2 regions of the Kluyvera ascorbata genome follow, and region 2 is predicted to be linked to the other one. Evidence: predicted binding sites of a transcription regulator. Region 2 holds the regulator's gene; the other holds the start of a gene.
What was found. The regulator Fur, encoded in region 2, represses iron uptake genes when iron is present. The targets are predictions, from matches to a motif close to ATAATAATGAGAACNACTATCAA.

Region 1: the regulator Fur is predicted to act here: its motif matches at 2,622-2,644, upstream of MY052_RS14075 (TonB-dependent siderophore receptor).

The regions. Positions count from the first base shown of each region.
Region 1 is NZ_CP096201.1:2,934,311-2,939,370, reverse strand. Features, by position in the region: gene ldcA (muramoyltetrapeptide carboxypeptidase) at 1-558, opposite strand, end outside; gene emtA (membrane-bound lytic murein transglycosylase EmtA) at 652-1,266, shown strand; gene ycgR (flagellar brake protein YcgR) at 1,267-1,998, opposite strand; gene MY052_RS14080 (GlsB/YeaQ/YmgE family stress response membrane protein) at 2,269-2,523, shown strand; gene MY052_RS14075 (TonB-dependent siderophore receptor) at 2,674-4,788, shown strand; gene hpaX (4-hydroxyphenylacetate permease) at 4,863-5,060, opposite strand, start outside.
Region 2 is NZ_CP096201.1:3,530,863-3,535,922, forward strand. Features, by position in the region: gene pgm (phosphoglucomutase (alpha-D-glucose-1,6-bisphosphate-dependent)) at 1-17, opposite strand, end outside; gene seqA (replication initiation negative regulator SeqA) at 56-628, opposite strand; gene ybfF (esterase) at 811-1,575, shown strand; gene ybfE (LexA regulated protein) at 1,705-1,998, shown strand; gene fldA (flavodoxin FldA) at 2,149-2,679, shown strand; gene fur (ferric iron uptake transcriptional regulator) at 2,976-3,428, shown strand; gene MY052_RS16895 (ChiQ/YbfN family lipoprotein) at 3,541-3,876, opposite strand; gene chiP (chitoporin ChiP) at 3,926-5,060, opposite strand, start outside.

The sequences.
Region 1 (5,060 bases), 600 kb from region 2:
CGTGCCAATCAGTGACACGAGCATCGCCAGATTGCCGCCCCACAGCGTCCCTTGTTCATCGCATACCGGGCCATCGCCGTGCCACTCAACGCTATAGCGTGGTTGACGCAGGGCGCGCCAGAAGTGCTGTTCGGTAAACGCATTCAGGGTTTCCGCGCCGAAGTTTCCGGCCAGCATCGGGCCGCTGAAGGTAATCACGTTGCCTTTTGCCAGCAGACCGGACTGAATGGCGGTGAAGTCGCTATGGCCGCAGATAAGTAGCGGATCTTGCCGCTGGCGGGCTGCCAGTGCCTGCCAGTCAATGGTATCCAGCAAACGGCTGGCACCATAGCCGCCGCGTACTGCCAGCACTATCTGATTCTTCTCTTTGAGGGATGCCAACGCGTTGATATCGTGCAGACGTTCCGCTTCCGTTCCGGCAAAACGGCGGTCGCGACGAGTGATAACCTGCTGGTTATTCACCCGATGCCCGGCCTCTTCTAATCGCTTGACCCCGCACTGCGCGGCGGACTGATTGATGCAATAACCGGAAGGGGCGACGAGATGAAACTGAGACATGGCATTTCCTTGCAGAGAATGAAACGAGTATCATGCCGCCTGAGCCCATGGTTGTCATTAACGGCGGCAAAGTTCAGCTAAAAGGATAGATGCGTGAAATTGAGATGGTTTGCTTTTTTAATTGTATTACTTGCTGGATGTTCTTCTCACCAATCGGATTATCGCAACCCACCCTGGAACCCCGAAGTGCCGGTGAAGCGCGCAATGCAGTGGATGCCAATCAGTGAAAAAGCCGGTGCGGCATGGGGCGTAAGCCCGCGTCTGCTGACGGCGATTATCGCCGTGGAGTCAGGCGGCAATCCGTCGCTTGTCAGTAAATCAAACGCGGTAGGGCTGATGCAGCTTAAAGCCTCTACGTCTGGTCTGGATGTTTATCGTTACATGGGCTGGAGTGGACAACCGTCGACCAGCGAACTGAAAAACCCGGAACGGAATATTTCCATGGGAGCCGCTTATCTGAGCATTCTCGAACATGGTTCGCTTGCTGGGATAAACGATCCGGAAGTGATGCAGTATGCGCTGGTGGTCTCCTATGCTAACGGTGCCGGCGCGCTGCTGCGTACCTTCTCATCGGATCGTAAAAAGGCGATTGCCGAAATTAACGACATGGATAAGGATGAGTTCTTCCAGCACGTCGTGAAGAATCACCCTGCACCGCAAGCGCCCCGTTATATCTGGAAGGTTCAGAAAGCGATGGACGCCATGTAATCAGCGGACGTTATTCGCCCGTTCGCGCGCTTCACGCTCCAGTGCAAAGATAATGCGCTGGAGCGAGCGCTCAAGCACCGGATTCATATGCAGAAAACGGAAGCTTAAGCGCGGCGTGACGATGGTTTCGTTCTTGCTATCCACCACTTTGCGCTCGCTAATTCCCAACAGCCGCGCATCAAAGCGAAAGCGCCCCCACTGCGCCATATCCAGCTCAATCTCGTTAAGTTGCATACCCGGAACTAATCCATCCGGTGCTGGCGCATCCAGCAACGCCCCCATACCGCCGAGCGAAAGATCGTACAGACGAAAGCGCAGCGTGCTTTTATCCGGTAACGTGGCTTTGCCGAAATAGGGCGGATGCAGCGGAGCAGGAATGCGGAAAAACTCCCGACGCTGGATAAACCAGACTGCCGCAGGCGTAGGCATCACGAAAGCCGGCAAGTTCTGATAATCCTCGACCGCCATCGCTGGTACCGTGAATTCAATTTTGGCACCGTTGGTTTCGGCGACGATGGTGATATTTTTTGCCGTTCTGGCCGCAATGTTATCTTCCTCCCGACTGCCAAAATCAATCACCAGCCGCTGCTGGCTGGCATCAAGAATACGGCTAATAAACTGTCGGGACGACCAGCTGACGCGCAGCGCGGCGTTAGCCTGCTGAAGATCGCGCAGAATACTTAATACAGCTAATGGGTTTTGCTTTAGAAACTGTGTGTTGTGCTCACTCACGTGGAATGGCTCCTGAATGGCAGAGGCTTAATTATGTATCGGCGTAGCAATCTATAACTTCAGCGCCCAAATGAAAATATTTAACATCTTCGCAGCTTTAGGCTGACCAAAGCACTTAAGACAGTGCTTACGTCAAAATTCGTATTTATCCGTATAAAATATCATCGCCTTTCCAGGTTTTTTAAGAACAATTACCTATACTTGAAGTATTAGCGGCGCAGAATGTCGGCGCTTTTATGGCTGTTTAATGGAACTGAAGAGGTGGGAAAAATGGGTATTATTACCTGGATTATTTTTGGTCTGATTGCCGGTGTTATTGCCAAACTGATTATGCCGGGGCGCGATGGGGGGGGATTCATCCTCACCTGTATCCTGGGGATAGTCGGTGCGGTTGTGGGCGGCTGGTTAGCGACCACGTTTGGCCTCGGCGGCAGCGTCACCGGGTTTAACCTGCACAGCTTCCTGGTTGCCGTAGTCGGTGCCATCGTTGTGCTGGTGGTTTTCCGCCTGATTCGCCGCGAATAATGTCTCTCAACGGCCCCGCAAGGGGCCGTTCTTCGTTTTATCCCCCGCGTGTTTTTTCCACTTTTTGTTGTTGTCTGCATTTTTATGTTGAACTAAAAATACAAATGATAATAATTATCGTTCTTTGTGCGTTTTGAGTTCACCTATAAAATGAAAAAAACCGTTTTTCGTCGTTGTACGCTTTCAGGGATGATTGCCGTTGCGCTTTCCACGTCGGCCTGGGCTGATAAAAATGAAACCACGATGGTCGTCACCGGGTCGGGCGAGAGCAGTGAACTGCCAGCATGGACCAACAGCGCCACCAAATCCGCGGTGGCCGAGAGTAAAACCCCGCAGGTGATTAACACCATCAGCCAGCATGAAATCAGCGAACGCCATGCCACCTCGGTGAATGAGATCCTGCGCTATGCGCCGGGTGTATCAACCGAGTCTCGCGGCAGTACCACCTATATGAGCGAATATAAAATCCGCGGTTTTACCGTCGATAACGAGTTCTATAACGGTCTGCAATTGCCTTATAACGTCACCGGCAATACCAAAGCGCGTATCGATCCGCTGCTGATTGAGAGCGTCGACATTCTGAAAGGGCCTTCTTCCGTGCTGTACGGCAACGGTTCGCCGGGCGGGCTGGTCAACATTCAGGGCAAAAAACCACAGACTACGCCGCGTACCGAAGTCGGTTTTAATACCGGTACCCGTAATCTGAAAGAGGGCTACCTCGATTCCACCGGGCGCATTGCCGACAGCGACTGGAGCTACCGCCTGCTGGGCAAGGCGACGGAAGGCGACGATCAGCCGCACACCTCCCGCACCGAGGATTATCTGGTTGCGCCGAGCGTCACCTGGCAACCGAGTGATAAAACCCGGCTGACTATTGATGCGCTGGCGCAAAACACGCCAAGCCTGACGCCGTCGAACCCGCTGCCGCTCTCTTATCTGCGCTCAAACTATGCTGATAAGCGCGATTATGCTGGCGATAAATGGAACGGTTTTAAGCAGCGACAGTGGATGGTGGGCTACAGCTTTGAGCACGAATTTGATAGCGGCTGGGGCATTGCGCAGAAGGCACGCTACTTCGATATCGACACCCACCAGAAGAGCATTTACTCAACGGGGAATGCGGGCAATCCCGTTTATGAGTTAGACCGTTTTGCGTACACCACGGATGAAGACCTGCATAACTTCAATATTGATAACCAGGTGACGCGCACCTTCACCTTCGGTGATTGGCAGCACCATCTGTTGGCTGGGTTTGACTACCAGAAGCTGAACTCGCATTACCACTATCGTTATGCTCCCGCGTCTACAACGCCGGGTATTGATATGCGCAATCCGGATTTCGGCCTGGTCAATGAAGATGCGCTGGGGCTGTATACAGCCCAGAAAAACCGTCTCTCCTACAACCAGAAAGGGTACTACCTTCAGGACCAGGTTGAGTTTGGCGGTCTGAATCTGCTGGCAAGCCTGCGCTACGATGAGTACCAATCTGCCACTACCGACTATCTTAACGCTGACCAGAAAACGTGGATTTCTCAGGATAGAGTAACGAAACGACTGGGGGCGCTGTACGCCTTTGATAACGGTATTTCGCCGTTTATCAGCTATTCCGAAGGATTTAAACCGGTATCACCGGCGCGTAACCTGACGGCCGATCAGGTGAAACCGACCACCAGTAAACAGGTGGAGGGCGGCGTGAAGTACCTGCTGGCGGAATATGCCACCACCTTCACCGCCTCGGTGTTTAACATTAAGCAGAAAAACGTGCTGAGCCTGGACCCGAGCTGGAATTACCATCAGACGGGGGAGATTGAATCAAACGGTGCGGAGCTGTCGGCCATTAGCCGACCAACCGATAACATCAACCTGATCGCCAACTACGCCTATACGCACGCCATTAATACCGAAGATGAAACCTATCAGGGTAAACGTCCGACGCAGGTTCCGGAAAACGCGTTTAACCTGTGGGGAGACTACACCTTCGATCAAAGTCTGGTGCGCGGGCTGACGGTAGGGGCCGGGGTGCGCTATACCGGGCCAATGGAGATTGCGCCGGATAATACGGCTGGCAAACTCGGTGGCACCACGCAGTACGATATGTCGCTCTCTTACGATATGTCGGCGGTGGAGAGCAGTCTGGCTGGGTTGATGCTGAAAGCCAGCGCGCAAAACCTGACCAACAAAGAAACGTTGACCTGCTATGACAGCACCAACTGCTGGATTGGTCGAGACAGAACGGTGCAGCTCGGGGCGAGCTACACCTTCTGACGGGAATCAGCCTTCCCGGCGTCGCTTTGCTCGGCCGGGCTACGGGATGGTTTCTTGTAGCCCGGACGAGGCGTTTACGCCGACTCCGGGGCGGCACCGGCCGTGGCTGATTGACGCTGCGTCGCCTTCATCGGAATAAACGCGATAATCACCGCGCCCAGCACCAGGAACCCGGCGACCATATAGATCCCCGCGTTAAAGCTGCCGGTCACGTCCTTCATCAGCCCCATCAGCAGCGGGCCGAGCGCCGCGCCGGTCATCCCGGTGCCGTT
Region 2 (5,060 bases):
CGGGTATGGTTTGCCATTGCCTGGTCCTTCTTATGCAAGGGTTAGATTGTCAGTATTAGATAGTACCGCAAACCTTCTCAATCAATTCCCCCGGGAATTGCATTGATTGCATGATGTGTTCGACCATGCTGCATTTACGGCCTGTATTGGTATTGGTAATGACCCAGTATGGCGTATCCGGAACCTGTTTTGGTTTTGTCTGATTGCCGTTTTTGAGCAGCGTTTGCTCATCAGCCGCAAAATAGACACGGGTACGACCGTGAAGGGATTCGGTAGCTTCTGCAAACGCTTTGTTGTCCAGAGCGTACAGCGTGGTCAGAACCAGCATGAAGCGGTTAACCGCTTTCTTCTGCTCGGCATACTCATCAGAGAGCAGCAGCTCGCGCATGGCACGAACTTTATCTTTGGCGGTTTTCACCGTTTTTACGTCAGCAACGGGAGCAGCAGCCGGGGCCGGAGCGGGAGCCGGTTCTGCTTTGACGACCGGCGCAGCGGCAGCAGCCACGGGCTGGGAAGCGGCGGAGAATTTCAGCATACGCCGTAAAATGTCGGACGCGCTCTCGCCAATGTGCAGAGTGTGAGCCGCAATATAGCGATAGAGCTCGTCATCAACTTCGATCGTTTTCATCTTAATCCGGTGCGATAATTTTTCTGAATACAATTCATTGGGATTATAAAGTCAAAACCCAACAGCGGGTAGCGCCAAACCAGGAAGACGGCAAAATTCGGATGAGTTCCTCTCTTGCCCCTGAGCGTTAGAATGTCCAACATGATACCCTAACCCGACAATGCGAAAAAAAGAACTTTGCTATGAAATTGAATGTCCGAGCGCAATCTGCACAAAACCTGCACAATAATTCTCCCATCGTTCTCGTCCACGGCCTGTTCGGCAGCCTCGATAATCTGGGTATCCTGGCCCGCGACCTGGTTACCGATCACGATATCCTCCAGGTCGACATGCGTAACCATGGCCTCTCACCGCGTGCCGATGAGATGACCTATCCCGCCATGGCTCAGGATCTTCTCGACACGCTTGATGCCAACAGCATCGAAAAAGCCACGGTTATCGGCCATTCCATGGGTGGCAAAGCGGTGATGGCGCTTACCGCGCTGGCCCCAGAACGCATCGACCGCTTGGTCGCAATTGATATTGCACCGGTGGATTATCACGTCCGTCGCCACGATGAGATTTTTGCGGCCATTAACGCCGTTACCAGCGCCGGTGTAGCAACTCGCCAGCAGGCCGCGACGGTAATGCGCGAATACTTAAAAGAAGAAGGTGTGATTCAGTTCCTGCTGAAATCCTTCGTCGACGGTGCCTGGCGCTTTAACGTACCGGTGTTGTGGGAGCAATACCCGCATATCGTGGGCTGGGAAACCATTCCGGCCTGGGACCACCCTGCTCTGTTTATTCCTGGCGGCAATTCACCGTACGTCACCGAAGCCTACCGCAGCGCGCTGCTGGCTCAATTCCCCCAGGCAAAAGCACACGTCATCGCCGGTGCGGGCCACTGGGTTCACGCCGAAAAACCGGACGCGGTACTGCGGGCTATCCGTCGTTACCTCAGTGAATGATTAAAAATGCATCGACCGCGCGCCAGAATGGCCGTGGTCGTTGGCGTGTGGGTCTCACTGATGTATGATTGCGCGCTGTCTGCACTGGGCACCGCCCGGTAGCTTGTTTCCCCGAAGTCACTCAGAACCATGGCAAAAGAACAAACGGACCGTACGACCTTAGATTTGTTCGCAAATGAGCGTCGGCCGGGAAGACCAAAAACCAATCCGCTTTCGCGTGACGAACAGCTGCGCATTAATAAGCGTAATCAGTTAAAACGCGACAAAGTGCGCGGTCTGAAACGCGTGGAGCTGAAGCTGAATAACGAAGCCGTTGATGCGCTCAACGAGCTGGCGACTGCCCGTGATATGAGCCGTAGCGAACTCATCGAAGAGATGTTGATGAGTCAGTTGGCCCAGCTACACGGACAGGGGAAAGTCTGAAAATCCCCCCAAAACACACTTTCATGTAGCAGAGTGTGCAGTACGGCACGATAGCGGTTTCCGCACGCTTCTCAGTTCTGCTATGATTGCCCTTATCTGTGGGCAATAAGCCACCACCATATCATTAAGTTTCAAGAGGTTATTTTACTCATGGCAATCGTTGGCATCTTTTTCGGTAGCGATACCGGGAACACCGAAAATATCGCAAAAATGATTCAAAAACAGCTTGGTAAAGATGTCGCTGACGTTCACGACATTGCCAAGAGCAGCAAAGAAGATCTGGAAGCATTCGATATTCTGCTGCTGGGTATCCCAACCTGGTACTACGGCGAAGCGCAGTGCGATTGGGACGATTTCTTCCCAACGCTGGAAGAAGTGGACTTCAACGGCAAGCTGGTCGCGCTGTTTGGCTGCGGCGACCAGGAAGACTATGCTGAATATTTCTGTGATGCGCTGGGTACCATTCGCGACATCATTGAACCACGCGGCGCGACCATCGTCGGTCACTGGCCAACGGCAGGTTACCATTTCGAAGCGTCTAAAGGCCTGGCCGATGACGACCACTTTGTTGGTCTGGCCATCGACGAAGACCGTCAGCCTGAGCTGACCGCTGAACGCGTTGAAAAATGGGTTAAGCAGGTTGCAGAAGAGCTGCACCTGGAAGAGATCAAAAACGCCTGATGCAAAACAGTGAGGCGTAGTGATGAAACTACGCCTCATTAATAGGTAAAAGCAATTAAAATAATAGCTACAATTTTTTAACTTTTTAGCGCATACCTGTACAATATCTTCTGATTTAGCGCGGTCTCATCGTAACTTTGTCGGTGAAGCCTCGTTTTTGATAGCTTAGTTTACCCGGCTCTTGCTGTTTTCATTTCAATAGGGTCATTCTATAATGAGACGCATTAATTCGGGTGCATTCTCTGTGATACTTTCGCTGATGGAAGTTGATCGTTTAGCAACAGGACAGATTCCGCATGACTGACAACAATACCGCATTAAAGAAGGCTGGCCTGAAAGTCACACTTCCACGGTTAAAGATTCTGGAAGTCCTTCAGGAACCGGATAACCACCATGTCAGCGCGGAAGACTTATATAAACGCCTGATCGACATGGGTGAAGAGATTGGTTTGGCCACGGTTTACCGCGTACTTAACCAGTTTGATGACGCCGGCATCGTGACTCGTCATAATTTTGAAGGCGGTAAATCCGTTTTCGAACTGACCCAGCAGCATCACCACGATCACCTGATTTGCCTCGACTGCGGCAAAGTGATCGAGTTCAGCGATGATTCCATCGAAGCTCGTCAGCGTGAAATCGCGTCGAAGCATGGTATTCGCTTAACGAACCACAGTCTTTATCTCTACGGTCACTGCGCTGAAGGCGACTGCCGTGAAGATGAACACGCGCATGACGCAGTCGCAAAATAAGCGTACTGCCTCTCGAAAAGCCAGCCTATGCGCTGGTTTTTTTATACTCTGCGTTTTACGACGCCCACAAAAAAACCGCTGCAAGCAGCGGTTTTTTATTATCAGCGTAAGCCTATTTCTGCGGCGTATTGTTGCTGCGAATTTCTTGCCAGATCTTATCGCAGTTTTTTGCTACTGCTTCATCATTGCCCATTTTTCTAGCGTTAATGCATTTCTGGTAGTCGATGACGCGCACGCTTTCCTGGTTCGCGAACTGCTCGTGTGCTTTCTCTTGCTTCAGCACGTTCAGTACGCTTTGACAGGCCTGAATTTTATCCGGGTTGCCTTCTGCGGTGTTAATACAGGCGCTGTAGGCATCCTTCAGCTTGCTATCTTCCTTCGGCGCAGGAGATTGCGCACAGGCGGTTAACCCAGCAGCCATCAGCGCAACAATAATCAGTTTTTTCATACGATGAGCCTCTTAGCGGCGGCAGAGGTCTCCCCCTGCCACGTTAGCATCAGAAAATGGTGAACGGTGCGATAACCATGAATTTCACGTCACGCTCATCCTGGAAGATGTTGCCGTAACCACCGCCCCAGCTTGGGATATCGGAGTGATTGTCATACTGAGTGAAGTGCAGTTTGAACAGCGTACCTTTCGCACGACCATCCTGTACGGTGTATGCTACATCGAGGCTGTAGGCAGACTCTTTAATCTTGTTGTTCTTGTCGTAGTACGCATCCGGGCTCAACTGCCAGGTCGCTGGCTTAGCATCCCATGCGTAAACGTAAGAAGCACCCACTGCCCAACCCGGCAGATCCCAGTTTTTCAGGTCATACATAGTACCGAAGAAGACCGCTTTTTCGCCGTTGGCGTTGAAGTCAGAGCGGTTATCCCACCAGATATCCAGACGACCGTTAGAGGAGGCGTAGGTTGGCGTCATACGCTGCAGGAAGTAACCCTGCTGGCCTTCTGCTTTAACCCAGGTCCCTTCCAGACGGAAGTCGAAGACTTCTTGCAGCTTGTAGCCGAAGGTTAATGCTTGCAGCCATGCGGTGCCGTCATAGATGTCGTTGACGCCGTGATCGCTCACCTTGTCACGGGTACCGTAGAACTGGTAGCTGGTGGTCAGCGGGCCGCCAGGGATATCAAATTTGTAGCTACCTTTGGCGAAGTACTGATCGATATAGCCTTCTGCCTGACCAAATGCGGCTTCCAGCACCAGGTCATTTTTGAAATCGTATTTCGCACCGATGGAGTGCAGGTAATCAACTTTGGTCTTCTTATCGTTCTGATAGAAGTTGTCCATTTCAAGGTGCCAAGGCGCCTTGTAGTTGTTGGTCCACATGTAGGAGAAGCTCAGCGCGCCAGCATCACCGTAGTCGAAATTGGCCCCGGCTTCAGCACCCTGATAGGTACCTGGCATAAAGCTCCAGTGCGGCGCCAGCAGCGTCTGACCGGTTGGCTGGATGTAACCTGCGCGAGCCCATGCTGGCCCTAATTTAAATTTAGCTGCCGCTTTGTACAGGCTGATACCGCTCTTATCGCCGCTGTAATCTTCGCTGTAGCCTTTGTTCTTAGAGGAGAACGCAATTTCGTTCGGGTGACCGCTTTCTGCACTTTCCGCCATTTCAATTGCGGTGAACGCAGCA